2 regions of the Clostridium budayi genome follow, and region 1 is predicted to be linked to the other one. Evidence: riboswitches for the same ligand, from Rfam matches in the RefSeq annotation. Region 1 holds a riboswitch; the other holds the start of a gene.
What was found. A riboswitch is a leader RNA that binds a small molecule or an ion and turns the genes downstream of it on or off. The one in region 1 is predicted to bind lysine.
Positions count from the first base shown of each region.

Region 2: linked by a shared signal. The riboswitch ahead of ACZ5TJ_RS06445 (APC family permease) and the one ahead of lysA (diaminopimelate decarboxylase) in region 1 are both predicted to bind lysine.

Region 1 covers NZ_AP042456.1:606,266-614,267, reverse strand. The annotation lists gene lepB (signal peptidase I) at 1-386, opposite strand, end outside; gene ACZ5TJ_RS02870 (DUF3006 domain-containing protein) at 386-607, opposite strand; gene lepB (signal peptidase I) at 821-1,327, opposite strand; gene lysA (diaminopimelate decarboxylase) at 1,340-2,635, opposite strand; lysine riboswitch at 2,800-2,963, opposite strand; gene ACZ5TJ_RS02855 (beta/alpha barrel domain-containing protein) at 3,082-3,762, opposite strand; gene ACZ5TJ_RS02850 (DUF1576 domain-containing protein) at 3,932-5,182, shown strand; gene ACZ5TJ_RS02845 (hypothetical protein) at 5,172-5,513, shown strand; gene ACZ5TJ_RS02840 (NAD(+) diphosphatase) at 5,569-6,066, opposite strand; gene sfsA (DNA/RNA nuclease SfsA) at 6,137-6,829, opposite strand; gene ACZ5TJ_RS02830 (PadR family transcriptional regulator) at 7,501-7,824, shown strand; gene ACZ5TJ_RS02825 (DUF1700 domain-containing protein) at 7,817-8,002, shown strand, end outside.
Region 2 covers NZ_AP042456.1:1,373,036-1,381,037, forward strand. The annotation lists gene ACZ5TJ_RS06440 (APC family permease) at 1-1,042, opposite strand, end outside; lysine riboswitch at 1,278-1,451, shown strand; gene ACZ5TJ_RS06445 (APC family permease) at 1,531-2,856, shown strand; gene ACZ5TJ_RS06450 (ClbS/DfsB family four-helix bundle protein) at 3,080-3,595, shown strand; gene ACZ5TJ_RS06455 (hypothetical protein) at 3,702-4,703, shown strand; gene ACZ5TJ_RS06460 (threonine/serine exporter family protein) at 4,719-5,174, opposite strand; gene ACZ5TJ_RS06465 (threonine/serine exporter family protein) at 5,178-5,942, opposite strand; gene ACZ5TJ_RS06470 (serine hydroxymethyltransferase) at 6,148-7,383, shown strand; gene ACZ5TJ_RS06475 (metallophosphoesterase) at 7,514-8,002, shown strand, end outside.

The DNA.
Region 1 (8,002 bases):
AATTTCTTTCCATTTACGTATACAACTCCACCATCAATCTTAATTGTATCTCCTGGAAGACCAATTAATCTTTTAATAACTGTTTCATTTAATTCCTTAGAATCAAAAACTACAATATCTCCCCTATGTAGCTTTTCTGGATTGTAAACCCTTGTTACAAAAAGATTGTCACCAACATTTAATGTTGGTTCCATTGAGGAACTAGGAATGTATACTTTAAATATCAAGAACTTGTTAATAAGTACTGCAAGGACAACTGCTATGATTACTGGTAATACCCAATCAAAAAATAAATTGTTTTTCTTAGATAAACTATTCTTTTTATTTCTTTCTGTTCTTTTCTCTGTATAATCTGTAATTTTTATTTCGTTTTTTTCTTCATTCATTATTCCTCCCACATCCCTTTCATAAGCTCATTTATCTCATCAATACGTTTTTGTGTAGCTTCCTTATTAAAGATATATTCTTCCCCAATCTTATAAAGTACATCTCCTTCTTTTAAAGGTTCTTTTACTTTGCTTTTAGGGATTTTTATCATTTTACTACTAGATGTTTCAAGGATATAATGTTCTGATTCTATTCTATCAACTATATATTTTTCCTTCATAAATATATTATCGACCTTTTTAACCTTTCTGAAAATTCCATATTCTTTAATAATTATAACATACTTTTTTGTCAATTTTCTTTCAGTAATATTTAATTTATTAAGGTTTTTGAAAAATTTATTTTCATTTTGTTAATAAGAAAAGCTATTTTCATAAATATCATTCATATATCTATAAGAATGTAATTTATAAAAATAGCTTATATTAATTATCTAATTTATACTACCAAAATTTTTAATAGGTGCAATTCTAATTTGAGTTTTTCCCTCGATGTCTTTTTCATCAATATATGGATTAACCCAATATCTTGAATCAGCTGAATTTGCACGATTATCTCCTAAGAAAAAATACTTTCCTTCTGGAACTTCATAACTTCCAAAAGTTTCTTGCGGATACTTTACATAATCTTCTTCTAACTTTTCTCCATTTACATATAGTGAATCACCATTTATATTAATCTTATCTCCAGGTAATCCTATTACTCTCTTAATCATAGTTTTCTCACATTCCTCATTATAGAAAACTAATATATCCCCTCTTTTAATGTTATCAAAGTTATATACCTTTGTTGCTAAAAATTTATCTCCTACATTTATCGTAGGTTCCATAGAGCCAGTTGGAACTTCAACTCTAAATATTAAGAACTTATTTATAAGCACTGCAACTACAATTGCTGAAGCTATCGGAATAACCCAATTTTTAATAAATCTAACACCCATATTTTCTCCTTATTAACCCACTTCATTTCTTATCATATCTTCATAACTTTCTCTCTTGCATATTACTCTACTCTCACCATCTTTAACCATAACAACTGCTGGTCTTGGAATCTTATTGTAGTTATTTGCCATTGAATATCCATAAGCACCAGTAGACATTACAGCAAGCAAATCTCCGCTTAAAACTGATGGTATTTTTATTCCTTCTAAAAGTATATCTCCAGATTCACAGCACTTTCCTGATATTGTGACCTTTTCTTTTGATTCATATATCATTCTATTTGCAACTATACATTCATACTGAGCATTATATAAAGCAGGCCTTATATTGTCTGTCATTCCTCCATCAACTGAAACATACTTTCTAATAGATGGAATATTTTTTATAGAACCTATAGTATATAGTGTTAATCCAGTATTACCAACTATTGATCTTCCAGGTTCAATTATAAGTGTCGGTCTTTTTAGTCCTATCTCTTTACAGACATTATCTACTTTATTTAAAATAGCTTCGCAATATTCTTTTGTTTCTTTTGGAGAATCATCTTTACTATAATAAATACCAAATCCTCCACCTAAATCTAGTTCTTCAATTAGGTATCCTGTTTTCTCCTCTATTCTTTTCATAAGTTTTATCATTACTTCGGAAGCCTCTTCATAAGGTTCAATATCAAAAATTTGTGAACCTATATGACAGTGAAGACCGCACAAATTAACATTTTTTAATTTTATGGCTCTATTTATTGCATTTATAATATTATCTCCAACTGGTGCAAAACCAAACTTTGAGTCTATTTGTCCAGTTTTTATATACTCGTGAGTATGAGCTTCAATTCCTGGTGTTATTCTTAAATAAATATTTTGAATTCTATCTTGTTCTTTTGCCTTTTGATTTAGCTGCTCTATTTCATAAAGGTTATCAACAACAAAAGTTCCAACACCAAGACGTACCCCCATATCAATCTCTTCTAATGTTTTATTATTTCCATGGAATAGTACCTTATCAAGTGGAAATCCTGCTTTATATGCTGTATAAAGTTCTCCACCTGAAACTACGTCTAAATATAATCCTTCTTCATTTATTAAATTACACATTGCAAGAGTTAAAAATGCTTTTCCTGCATATGCTACTTTATTTCCTCTACTACCACATTTAAATGAGCTATAATATTTTCTACAATTGTTTCTTAAAAATTCTTCATCCATTACATATAAAGGAGTTCCATACTTTTCTACTAACTTTGTAGCTTTTATTCCTCCAATTACTAAAGAATTTTCCTCTGTTTTCATAGTACCAAATAATTTCATAAACGATTCCTCCACTCTATTTTAAGTAAAACAAAACGCCACAGAACAAACTGTGACGGGTAATAGCGTGTGGGGTTATAAGGTCTACTTATCACGTAAAAAATATTCAACAATAAAAAGTATTATAAATACTACTTATATAATTAAATATTAGATATGCAATTCGTCCTTGTAGCTCTCCACGTTATGTGACAGTTATACATATGTTATATGTATACCCAGAGTTATATCTTGCAAATATAACCCTTCGGCCGATTTTCCTTTCTTTTTCCTTCATAGATTGCGTCTCGAGAAAAATACTAATAATTTCGGCACCTCTACCCTAGGGCTGTTTCTTTTACCATAATATTATATTTTTATATTATTGTACCATATTTTTCTATTTTTTCAATAAAATTTTTCATTTAGTTAAAATCTAATACATTTTTCTAAATTTGTATGTATTTTTAAATACCTTTTTCTCTATATACGTCCATAAGGTCTCCCATAATCTCAGCTGATGATGGTGGTGTATAACTTATAACGTTAGCTCCTGCTTCTATTGTTGCTATTATACTCTCTTCTGTTGGTCCACCTGTTGCTATTATAGGAATCAATGGATACTTTTCTCTTATTTTTCTAACTATTCTTGGAGTATTTTTTCCTCCTGAAACATTTAATATAGTAGCACCTGAATTTAATCTATCATCTATATCTGTATCTTCTGATACTATAGTTACTACTATTGGGATATCTACAGTTTTTCTAATTCTTTTAAGAATACTATTTGAAGTTGGTGCATTTACAACTACTCCTATAGCTCCTTTAAACTCTGCATCTAGAGCTAAGTTTACAACTCTTCTTCCTTGAGTTATTCCTCCACCTACTCCACAAAATACTGGAACATCCGCTGCTGTTATTATAGCTTCTGTTATTTTGGGTTGGGGCGTAAATGGATATACCGCCATAATAGCATCTGCATTTGTATTTTTTATCATTGCAACATCAGTTGAAAACATTATAGATTTTATTCTTTTTCCAAAGATTTTTATACCACTACATCTTCTTATTACTGATGGCGCTTCTATTATATGATTTCTCAATGTACCTGATATTTCTGGTACGTATTTTTCATTCTCCTTAATCATTTACTTTCTCCCTCCAAAATATCTAATAACTTTACACTTTATTATAGCCTTAACTTTTATTTCTGAAAATATTTTATATTAAAAAATTTTCAACATTTTATTATAGATAACGTATACATTTATATATTATAATATTTATAACTCTATAAATTGAGGTGAATAGACTGTGATGACAAAACGTAAGCTTTTTTTACCTTACAAAATATTAATTGCTTTATACCTATTTTTTATTGTTACAGCCTTTTTTGTTGATTCACCTAATGAGATTTTAACTGGTTTAAAATCAATTATATTAACTCCAGATATTTTAATAACAGATTATATATCTATTGGGGGAATCGGTGCTACTTTAATAAATGCTGCACTTACTAGCTTAATTAGTATTTTGATATTATACCTTCTAGGTATAAAGCCAAATGGATCAACTATAATGGCCTTATGGCTTATGACTGGTTTCTCTTTCTTTGGAAAAAATATTCTTAATATATGGCCTGTTATGTTTGGTGTTTATTTATTTTCAAAGTATCAAAAAGCTCCACTACTAAATTATGCACTAGTTATGATTCTATCAACAACTCTAGCTCCAACAGTAAGTCAACTTAGATTTACTTCTAATAATATTTTACTAGGATCATTAGGTGGCGGATTAATTGGAGTATTAATAGGTTTTATATTAGCTCCAATTGCAGCTCATTGTATATCCTCTCATGGTGGATATAATCTTTATAATATTGGGTTTGCAAGTGGGCTTTTAGCTACACTACTTATGTCTCTATTTAGATTTGTTGGAATTGATTTTGAAACTCAACTTATATGGAGTACTGGAAATAATAAATTTTTCCTAGTATTTATAATAATAATCTGTCTTTACTTAATAAGTGTTGGAATTTATTTTGGACGAGATATAAAAACAAATTTAACTAAAATAAATAAACAATCTGGTAAGTTAGTTTCTGATTTTTACTTATTATTTGGAAATAGCGCTTATATAAATATGGGGATTATAGGATTATTTTCAACCTTTTACTTAGTTTTAATAGGTGGTGATATAAATGGTCCAACTATCGGTGGATTATTTACTATAATAGGTTTTGGATGCTTTGGTAAACACTTATTAAACATTATTCCTGTAATGCTAGGTGCAACAATCGCTGCTTCAATTAGTGTATTTAATATCACTGATGAAGGAATTCTTTTAGCAATATTATTTAGTACTTGCCTTGCTCCTATCTCAGGTAAATTCGGATGGAAAATAGGGATAATTACTGGAATGCTTCATGTAGCATTAGTATCAAATGTAGGATATCTTCATGGGGGGCTAAATCTTTATAATAATGGACTTGCAGGTGGTTTTGTCGCAATGATTATACTACCAATTATAACTACTTTCAAAAGAGAGGTTCGCACAGATGAAATTTAAAACTGAAAAAAACTTAAAAATAATTAATGAAATAGTATCTTTTTGTTATCATTTTGCATCTAATGATGTTACCGTAAATATAAAAAATGATAATTCTACTTCAGTAATAACAATTAATGCTATCATTAATAAATTACCAAAAGAAGACTTTGATAATTTAGTTCACTCATTAAACATTCCACGTCAACATGAAGTTGAACAATATTACTGGCAACTTAGTGGAGATAATGCCTTTGACTGTGAGTTATCTTTAGTTGGAATGATGACTGATAAATGTGAAGTATCATATGAAAATTCCATTCTTCATATTAAACTTACTAGAAACGAATAAATTTAAATTAATAAAGCCAAAGATAACTTATATAAATTATCTTTGGCTTTATTTTCTATTTACCGTTTCTAATATCTATAATTTTCTTAACTACTTTTTTACCTATTATATCTTCTTCCATTTGTGATAATGCATCTTTTAAATCTACCCAGCCAATACCTTCAACTTCATCTGATTTATTAATTTCTCCGCTTTCATAATTTGCCATGAACGTTAGCATAAATAGATCTTTATCCTTAACAAAGTCTGAACCTAAGTAAGTAACATCTTTAATAGTTATACCAGCTTCTTCAAGTACTTCTCTATGGACAGTATCTTCTGCTCGTTCATTTTGATCTACATATCCTGAAATTAAGACTTTTGAATGCTTATATATATAACTTTGCTTTAATAACAGTATTTTATCCTCTTTAATAACTCCAACAACTATACATGGCTTTGGGGTATCGAAATACAAAGTATCATCTACTTTACAATAGGGTACATATCCTTCATCCCAACAATTAAATAATTCTAATTTTCTTCCACATTTTGGACAATATTCAAACTTCATATTATTCTCTCCCGTATTCTATAGTTAACTATATTATAAAGTATACATAATTCTTTTAGAAGTTAATTTTCTAAAAACTAGTTTTTACTTCTTTCGTTAATGTTATACCATCTCTTTCTACTAAACATTCATAAACAAATATATCAACTCCAGCATCCCTTGCTTCTCGTAATGCATCTCCAAACTTTTTATCTGTTTCATCATTTGGCTTAAAACTCTTCATTCCATCCATTTGAAGTAAAAATAAAACACCAGCTCCTCTTCCACTATTTTTAACTTCTATTAACTCTAAAAGGTGTTTTCTTCCTCTTTCAGTTGGTGCATCAGGAAAGGCAGCATTACCGTCTTCTTCTAAAGTAACCCCTTTTACTTCTAAATAATATTCATCTCCGTTTTCTTTTCCTAATTTAAAATCAAATCTACTATTTCCAAAAGTCTTTTCTTTTAAAATAATAGGATATTCTTTAAGCTTATCTATTTTTTTATTCTTTAACGCTTCAAGAACTACTTTATTTGGTATCTGAGAATCTATACTTATAAGTTTATCACCTTTATACACAGCTACTAAATCATATTTTGTTTTTCTATTCTCATTATCTTCTTTTCTTAGAAGTACAGTTACCCCTTCTTTCAAAAGCTCCTTACATCTTCCTGTGTTTGGAACGTGAACCGTTATGTCTTCTCCATTTAAATTAACAACTGCATTAAATCTATTTGGTCTACTTATAAATTTACTTTCTAATACGTCTTTTCCATACTTCATTTAGCATTTCCTCCATCTTTGTCCACATTATCCACATTTTTTATCCACAGTTTTGTGCATAATGTTAATTTCTTCTGCCAATATATATCGTTTTTATACAATTAATTTTAATCAATAATATTTATTTATACAAATTCCACTATATTGTTACATTTATTATTGCAAAAAGTATATATTGTGTCTAATTATGTTATGTTAATAATTTTACTATATAAAACAACTTATCCACATTTTAGGTGAACTTATCCACATTTTCAACATAAATTCCTTATAAACCCTCTGTTTACCAAGGTTTGAGACCTGTTGATTATTTTGTAAAAATAAGGTTATAATATACTATATTTTACCCATATTTCTTAAGTTATTCACAGTTTTATGGCAAAAAAAATAACCCTTAGAAAATGTAATCTAAAGGCGTAAAATTTATATGAATATGTTTTTGTTGGCTGCAATTTGGCTCAATCTTTAATTTAATATTAAACGTTTTCAGAGATTTTGTCAATTATTTTATTATAATTTTTTTATAAACGAATCTTAATAATTCTTATAATATTCTTAAAATACATATTATTCATAGTTCACTATCTTGTATTAAACAATACCTTATTGTATACTATAGCTATTAATTGGTATTAATTTACTAATATGAGATAAAGGAGTAATATAATCACATGAATACTCAACTTAAAAAGGGTGTCCTAGAATTATGTGTTCTATCTGTACTTTCTAAAAAAGATTGCTATGGCTATGAATTAATAAGCGAAATTTCAAAGCATATATCAATTTCAGACGGTACCGTATACCCCATTCTTAGAAGATTAACTAAAGAGGGTTACTTTACAACTTATCTTCAAGAATCTATGGAAGGCCCACCAAGGAAGTATTATCGTCTAACTTCTATTGGATACAATTATAAAGAAAATTTGGAACGCGAATGGCTTGAATTCCAAAATGCAGTTAACAATATTATTATTGGAGGTTACACCTGTGAATAAAAAAGATTTTTTATCTATACTAGCTAATGGCTTAAAAGACTTTCCTGAAAAAGAGCTTGCTGATATTCTTTTTGATTATCAAGAGCACTTTACTATAGGAAAATCTAATGGGAAAACTGAGGAAGAAATTATTGATGAACTTGGAAACCCTTATGAAATAGTTTATCAATATAGATGT
Region 2 (8,002 bases), 770 kb from region 1:
TTGAGTAACTAAGTCTCCTTCCTACATTACCTAATTGTCTTGGTGCAAATCCATCCTTTGATATTATTGACCAAAGAAGAGGAAGTCCAGAAAATGCAGTATTTGCAGCCATAAGCAATATTATTGCTGTTGTAAACTGAATTATATAATAAAAAATATTATTTCCAAAAATTTCAGTTGCCATTTGAGATATTAAAGTTTGAGATTCATTAGGAATTGTATAATAAAGCGTTGATAAATATGATAGTCCGCCAAGTATTAAAAATACTAATAATCCTAAGAAATATAAAACATGTTTGGCATTCTTTTGTGATGGTTCTTTAAAAGCTGGAACTGCATTACTAACAGCTTCAATTCCAGTTAATGCTGTACAACCTGAAGCAAAAGCTTTTAAAAATAGTAAAGCGGTTATGGATTTAGAGAAACTTGGTAGTTCATATATTGGCTTTGGAGTATATCCTAAAACTTTAACTTTTATAATACCAACTACTATCATAAAGATAATAGAAAATGCGAAAAGATAAGTAGGAATACCAAATAGCTTTGAAGACTCTCTAATTCCACGTAAGTTTCCAATAGTTAAAAATAATATAAGTAATATTGTAATAATAATCTTATATTTAGAAAGAACTGGAAATGCTGATGTTATAGCATCACAACTTGCAGTACTACTAACTGCAACAGTTAGTATATAATCTACTATTAAAGCTGATGCTGCAAGTAAGCTAGCTTTTGTTCCAAAGTTATCTTTGGCAACTATATAAGCACCACCTCCAGTTGGATAGCAATCTATAACTTGTTTATAAGAACATATTAAAAAGAACATTAAAAGCAATATAGCTATTGTAACTAATAACATGTACTTATATGATGCAAGTCCTGCGTAGGGTATTAAAACACCAAGTATTGCAGCTCCTGCATAAGCAACAGAAGATATAGCATCGCTTGATAATATAGGAAGTCCCCACAATGCATTATATTTTTGATTTTTAAGTTCTTTTGTCATTAATGGTTTCCCAATTAATAAATGAGAAATTTTCATAAATTCCACCTCTATAATGATTTTTTTTGAAACGATTTTTAAATTATAAGCTGAACTAGTGAACTTGTTATTAACACTTAATACACTAAGTTTAAAAGAATATAAAGTTTTTTTGAATAAAGAAGTTAATAGGCAGAATCTTACATAATAAGACAAATTTAAAAAATAATTGACAAGTATAAATATTTTTTATACAATTGACTGAGTTAATAAAAAATTAAAATATTATTAATTGATATAAGATAGAGGTCGCAATAATAAAGAGTATTATTAATGAGGTAAGCACGATGATTTAATAAAAAAGGTATTATTGCCGAAATATATACTTAATGCTTTAAGAGTATATGTTGGGTTTGTATATAACATATGCAAAACTGCCACAATACTTATGTGGTGAGCTATCTTTGTGTTTGTAATAAATTTATGCAAGCTCAAAGTTTATAGCTTTAGGGCTTATTTTTTTGCCCGAATTTACTTAGGAGGGGAACATGGAAGAAAGAAACTTAAAAAAAGAAATTAGCTTGTTTATGGCCACTATGCTTGTATGTGGTAACATGATAGGTTCAGGAGTATTTATGCTTCCTGCAACATTAGCACAATTATCAGGACCACTTGCAACGATTATAGCTTGGGTATTAACAACAGCAGGATCAATACTTATTGCAATGTCTTTTGCAAACCTTGGTTCAAAATATCCTACAACTGGAGGAGCATATCAATATACAAAGATAGCATTTGGTGAATTTACGGGATTTTTAAGTGCATGGCTTTATTGGAATGGTTCTTGGATTGGAAATGCAGCTATAATAGTAGCACTTTCAAGTTATAGTGCAGCTGTTATTCCATTTTTAAGAGATCCATTAGCTTCAATAATATATACTAGTGCAATATTATGGATATTTACAATTATAAATATAATAGGTGTAAAAAAAGCAGGAAAGCTTCAAACTATAGCTACAGTATTTAAAATTGCATTTTTTGCAATATTTATTATAGTAGCATTTATTAATTTTGATTCAGCAAACATATTACCTTTAATACCAGAAGGAAAAGGATTAGGAACAGTTTCACTTGCAGCTACATCAACACTTTGGGCTTTTGTTGGTCTTGAAAGTGCAACAGTTACTGCTGGAGAAATAAAAAATCCAGAAAAGAATGTAAAGAAGAGTACAATATATGGAATGATAATTGCTGCTATAGTATATATCTTAATAAGTGTTGCTAGTATGGGAGCAATGTCAAATGCAGAACTTGCAAATAGTCAAGCACCACTTACTGATATATTAACAAAGTTCTTAGGAACAGCAATTGGTAAGCCAATAACTATAGCTGTAGTTGTATGTATACTTGGAACAACAATCGGATGGCTTTTATCAACTGCTCGTGTGGCTTTTGCAGCCGGAGAAGATGGGGTATTCCCTAAATTCTTTGGAAAACTTCATCCAAAATATGAAACTCCAGCAAATGCTTTAATAATGGGATCAGTTTTAGTAAATATTCTTTTAATCATGAACTTCCAAAAGAGCATGGTTTCGGCATTTACTTTTATTACCATATTAGCTACTTTATCATTCTTACCAATATACCTTTTAACATCAGCTGCTGAAATAATGTTAATGTTTAAGGGTGAAAAAGAATTTACGTTTAAAATATTTATAAAAAGAGCTATAGTTCCACTATTAGCATTTATTTATTCAATATGGACTATATATGGTTCTGGAGCTGAAACAGTAATGTGGGGATTCATACTTATGTTAATAGGAATTCCATTCTATATATATAACCATCATAAAAATAAAATAGAAGAAGTTTAAAAGATATTTTAGAGTGTCAAAATGATTGGCACTCTTTATTTTTATTCATATAACCCAATTTAAATAAAAAATAGCTAATTTAATTCATGCATCATTAAATGATGTTATATTTATATTTTTGCTGGAATTATAATCCATATATTATGTACAATAATAATATAAAGAATAATTGCAGTTAAGATTTAGTTATATTGATGAATGAGAATTAGAAAGTGGTGAAAAAATGATAGGATATCAGAATAAACAGGAATTAATTTTAGAAATTTCAAATCGTGCTAAATTATTTATACAAGAATTTGATGATATTGATGAAAAGGATAAAGATATATTACTAGATGAAGTGGATAGAACTCCAAATCAAATGATTGCATATCAATTAGGATGGATGAATTTATTACTTAGCTGGGAAAGAGAAGAACAGGAAGGGAAGATTGTCATAACTCCAACTCCAGAGTATAAATGGAATAATCTTGGTGGTTTATATAATAGTTTTTACGAAGAATATAGCAAATTTACGCTTAAAGAATTATGTGCTGAATTTATAAAGAAGGAAGAAGAAATTATAAAATTAATAAACAATTATACAGATGAAGAACTATTTCATAGAGGAGGAAGGAAATGGTCATCATCAACTCCATCAAATTGGCCAATATGGAGATGGATTCATGTTAATACTGTTGCACCATTTAAATCATTTAGAACAAAGGTTAGAAAATGGAAAAAAGTAAGATATAGATAAATACAGATTGATTTGAAGCTGAGAGCATCTTGTTTAAAATATTTTGTAATATTACATAAGTTTTTTTCATATATATTTTAGAAGAAAAATATAGGAGGAATATATAATGAAAAAGACTTTATTAAGCGTTTGTATAATGGCTAAAAATGATAGCGATAATATACTAGAATTGTTAGATAGTATTAAAGATATAGCAGATGAAATAAATGTTTTAAATATTGGATTGAAAGATAATTTAGAAGCAGTAAGAAGTTTTAATAATACGAATATATATGATTATAAGGAAAACTGTAATTATAAAAATATATTAATTGATAAGTCTAATTCTAAATGGATATTAATTTTAAATAATGAAGAGATTTTATCAGATGATGGAAAAGAAAATATTATTAAAATTTTAAATGAAGCTGATGATTTTAAGGGGCTTTATATTAGAAAAATTTCAATTATAGAAGGAAAAAGAAGAATGTCTTATAACTCATTAAGATTATTTAAAAAAGATTCTAATATAAGGTTTAATGAAAATATTTGTGATGGTATATATGAAAGTATTTATAAAAATTATGGTGGAAAGTCTATAGGATTTACTGATATAGAAATATATAGCTATGAAAATGATAAGTACTCATTTGCTATTTTAGAAAGTACTAAAGAGAAGATAGACACCTTAATTAATTTAGGTGATAGTTTTAAAAATCTTAATTACTATTTTAAATTAGGAAATGAATATGGAAAGATAGGAAATTATAAAGAAGCTATTAAGAGCTATGATAAAGCTCTAACTAAGAGAGACGAAAATAGTGATGAAAATATATATAAAAGATTATTACTAAATAAGATTAAAGCGCTTCATCAAAGGGGACTTTATAGTGAAGAAAGTACTGTTATTAAAGATGTATTAAAAGAATACAGTGATTTTAGGGATTTATACTTTATGGAATGTCTTTTAAGTGTTGAATTATGCGAGTTTTCAAGAGGTAGTAGTGCTTTAAATAAATATATTGAGACTAAAAAAGATATTAAATTCCCTTCAAGTGAGTTTGAAGAAGTTGTTGATATAGAAGAATTAAATAAAAAGTTAAATGGACTAAATAATATTTTAAAATAAATAAAAAAAGCTTGATTAATTTTCAAGCTTTTTCTTATTTTTAAGTTTAAGTTTTACGCTATAATATCTTCTAGTTATTGTTGAAACAAAAATTACTCCAAGTGCTAAAGAGCCTGCACTTGCTAGAGTGTTTAAACCAAGTTCTAGTGCTTTATCAACATCACCAGTTACTACTTGATACATCGTATAGTACATTCCAGAACCAGGCACAAGAGGGATTAAAGCAGTTATAACAAGTGTTGTAACTGGTGTTTTTAATTTTCTTGCAAGTATTTCAGAATATATACTAAAAGCAACAGCGGCAATAAACATAGATGCTGGTACAGATAGAGCAAATTTCAATGAAAGTGCATATACAAACCAACTGATAGCACCACCGATTGAAGCAAATAAAAGATTTTTTCCATGTATATTAAAAATTACACCAAATCCAAATGTTGCTATAAATGAAAGGAGAGTTTCTAAAATTATCATTTAAACACCTCCTAAAACGTTAAGCCAGAAGCTAATAACGCCACCAGTACCAACTGCAATAGCAATTGCAACTAAAAATGCTTCGCTAGTTTTTATAATTCCAGCTAAATAATCTCCAGCTATCATATCTCTAATAGCATTTGTAATAGCAAGACCAGGTACTAAAAGCATAATAGAACCTATTATAGTGTTATCTATATTAGTCACAAAACCTAAATTCAAACACAAAATTGCAGATGTGGCCGCAGCTCCTGCACAAATTGTGTTAATAAAAAATTCGTTTAATGACATTTTCTCGAACTCAATTGCTAAAATTTTTATTAATATTCCAATTAAAAAAGCAGCAATAGAATCATAAATATTACCTCCAAAAAGGTAACAAAAACAGCCAGCTGCAAGCGCTGACGCAAATAACGTAAATGAATAAGAATATCTTGGTGTATTATTTATTTCTCTAAGTTCATCTTCTATTAAATCGAAAGATGGTTTAATAGCGGCTATTCTCCTAGATAAGTCATTTATTCGCTCAATCTTATGTAAGTCTACTCCTCCTACGGTAACCCTTTTTATAAAGGAGTAAGTTTGATTGTTATAGCAAATAGAAACCATAATGCCCGTCGGTGTTACAAAGCTACTTGCTTCATCTATATCATAAGATTCGCATATTTTGCAAATAGTTTCTTCTACCCTATATATTTCTGCACCACTTTGGAGCATTATTTTACCAGCATAAGTAGATAAATGTAGTAATTTATTTATGTCCAAAAGCCATCAACCCCTCATATTAAATTGTAATTGTATTATATCATAAAAAAATTGCTATATAATAAAGATATGAGATTTATATTTTTTAAATGTAGAAAACAATATGAATATAATAAGAATAATAGGAAAATTATTTTAAAAAGATTGAAAAAATATGTATAAATAATTATAATCTTAAATAATAAATAAATTTTGGGGTGATAAAATGAATTTTGATCAAATATCAAAAAATGACAACGAAGTATATTCTCTTATAGAGAAAGAACTTGAAAGACAAGAAAATGGAATTGAACTTATTGCATCAGAGAATTTTGCAAGTGAAGCTGTAATGGAAGCTATGGGATCATATTTAACAAATAAATATGCAGAAGGATATCCAGGAAAGAGATATTATGGCGGTTGCTATGTAGTAGATGAAATAGAAGATATAGCAAGAGAAAGAGCAAAGAGATTATTTGGTGCTGAACATGCAAATGTTCAACCACACTCAGGGTCTCAAGCTAATATGGCAGTATATTTTACAATATTAGAACCAGGAGATACTGTTCTTGGAATGGATTTAAGCCATGGGGGACATTTAACTCATGGATCACCTGTTAATTTTTCAGGTAAATTATTTAACTTTGTATATTATGGAGTATCAAAAGAGACTGAAGTAATTGATTATGATGAAGTTAGAAAAATAGCATTAGAATGCAAACCAAAACTTATTGTTGCAGGAGCAAGTGCATATTCTAGAGAAATAGATTTTAAAAAGTTTAGAGAAATATGTGATGAAGTTGGGGCTTACTTCATGGTAGATATGGCTCATATTGCAGGACTTGTTGCAGCAGGATACCATATGTCACCTGTTGAATATGCAGATTTTGTAACAACAACTACTCATAAGACTTTAAGAGGACCAAGAGGCGGACTTATACTTTGCAAAGAGAAGTATGCTAAGGCATTAGATAAAAATATATTCCCAGGTATGCAAGGTGGACCACTTATGCATATTATTGCAGCTAAGGCTGTATGCTTTAAAGAAGCTTTAGATCCAAGTTTTAAAGATTATATAAAAATGGTTATAAATAACTGTAAGGTGTTAGGTGATGAACTTGTAAAACATGGATTTAAACTTGTATCTGGAGGAACTGATAACCATTTAATATTAGTTGATTTAACTAATAAAAATATAACAGGAAAAGAAGCAGAACATCTTTTAGATTCAATAGGAATTACTTTAAATAAAAATACTGTACCAAATGAAACTAAGAGTCCATTTGTAACATCAGGAGTTAGAATTGGAACTGCAGCAGTTACAACTAAAGGATATGATGAAGAAGATATGAAAGAAATTGCATCTATAATTAATGATGTTATAGAAAGCAGAGAAGAAGGCTCAGAAGAGTTAATAAATAGAGTTAGAAAATTAAGTTCAAAACATAAGATGTATAGATAATTAGATTTTAAGAAGGCAGATTATAAAATTTGCCTTCTTTTTTATAAAAAAGTACTAATGAAAATTATTTAGCACCTAATTTATATAAGAATATATTATAAAAGAAACAATATTTTAGGTGTAAGGGGATATGGGAAAGAAAAAGTTATATAGGATATTAAAAAACAGTGATGTTGTAGATATTGATTCAGATTCAAAGATAGTCTTTATAAGTGATGTTCATAGAGGTGATGGGGGATTTGGAGATTCACTAATAGGTAATAAAAATATTTATAAAGCAGCATTAAATTTTTATTATAGAGAAGAATTTACTTTAATTGAAGTTGGAGATGGAGATGAACTTTGGAAAAATAAAAATTGCCGTGATATTGCTTATAATTATAAAGACATATTTAATATCTATAATAGATTTAATAATGATGAAAGGTTGTACATGATATATGGAAATCACGATAATATAAAAAAGAGAAAAGATTTTAGAGTAAACCAAGAGAGGAATTTTAGAAAGTTTGGTAAGGAATTTGGAGATTCATTTTTAACACTAATAAATAATTTGAAATTTCATGAGGGGTTAGTATTAAATTTTAACCCATATGAGAAGAAAGGTATAGTAACTCAT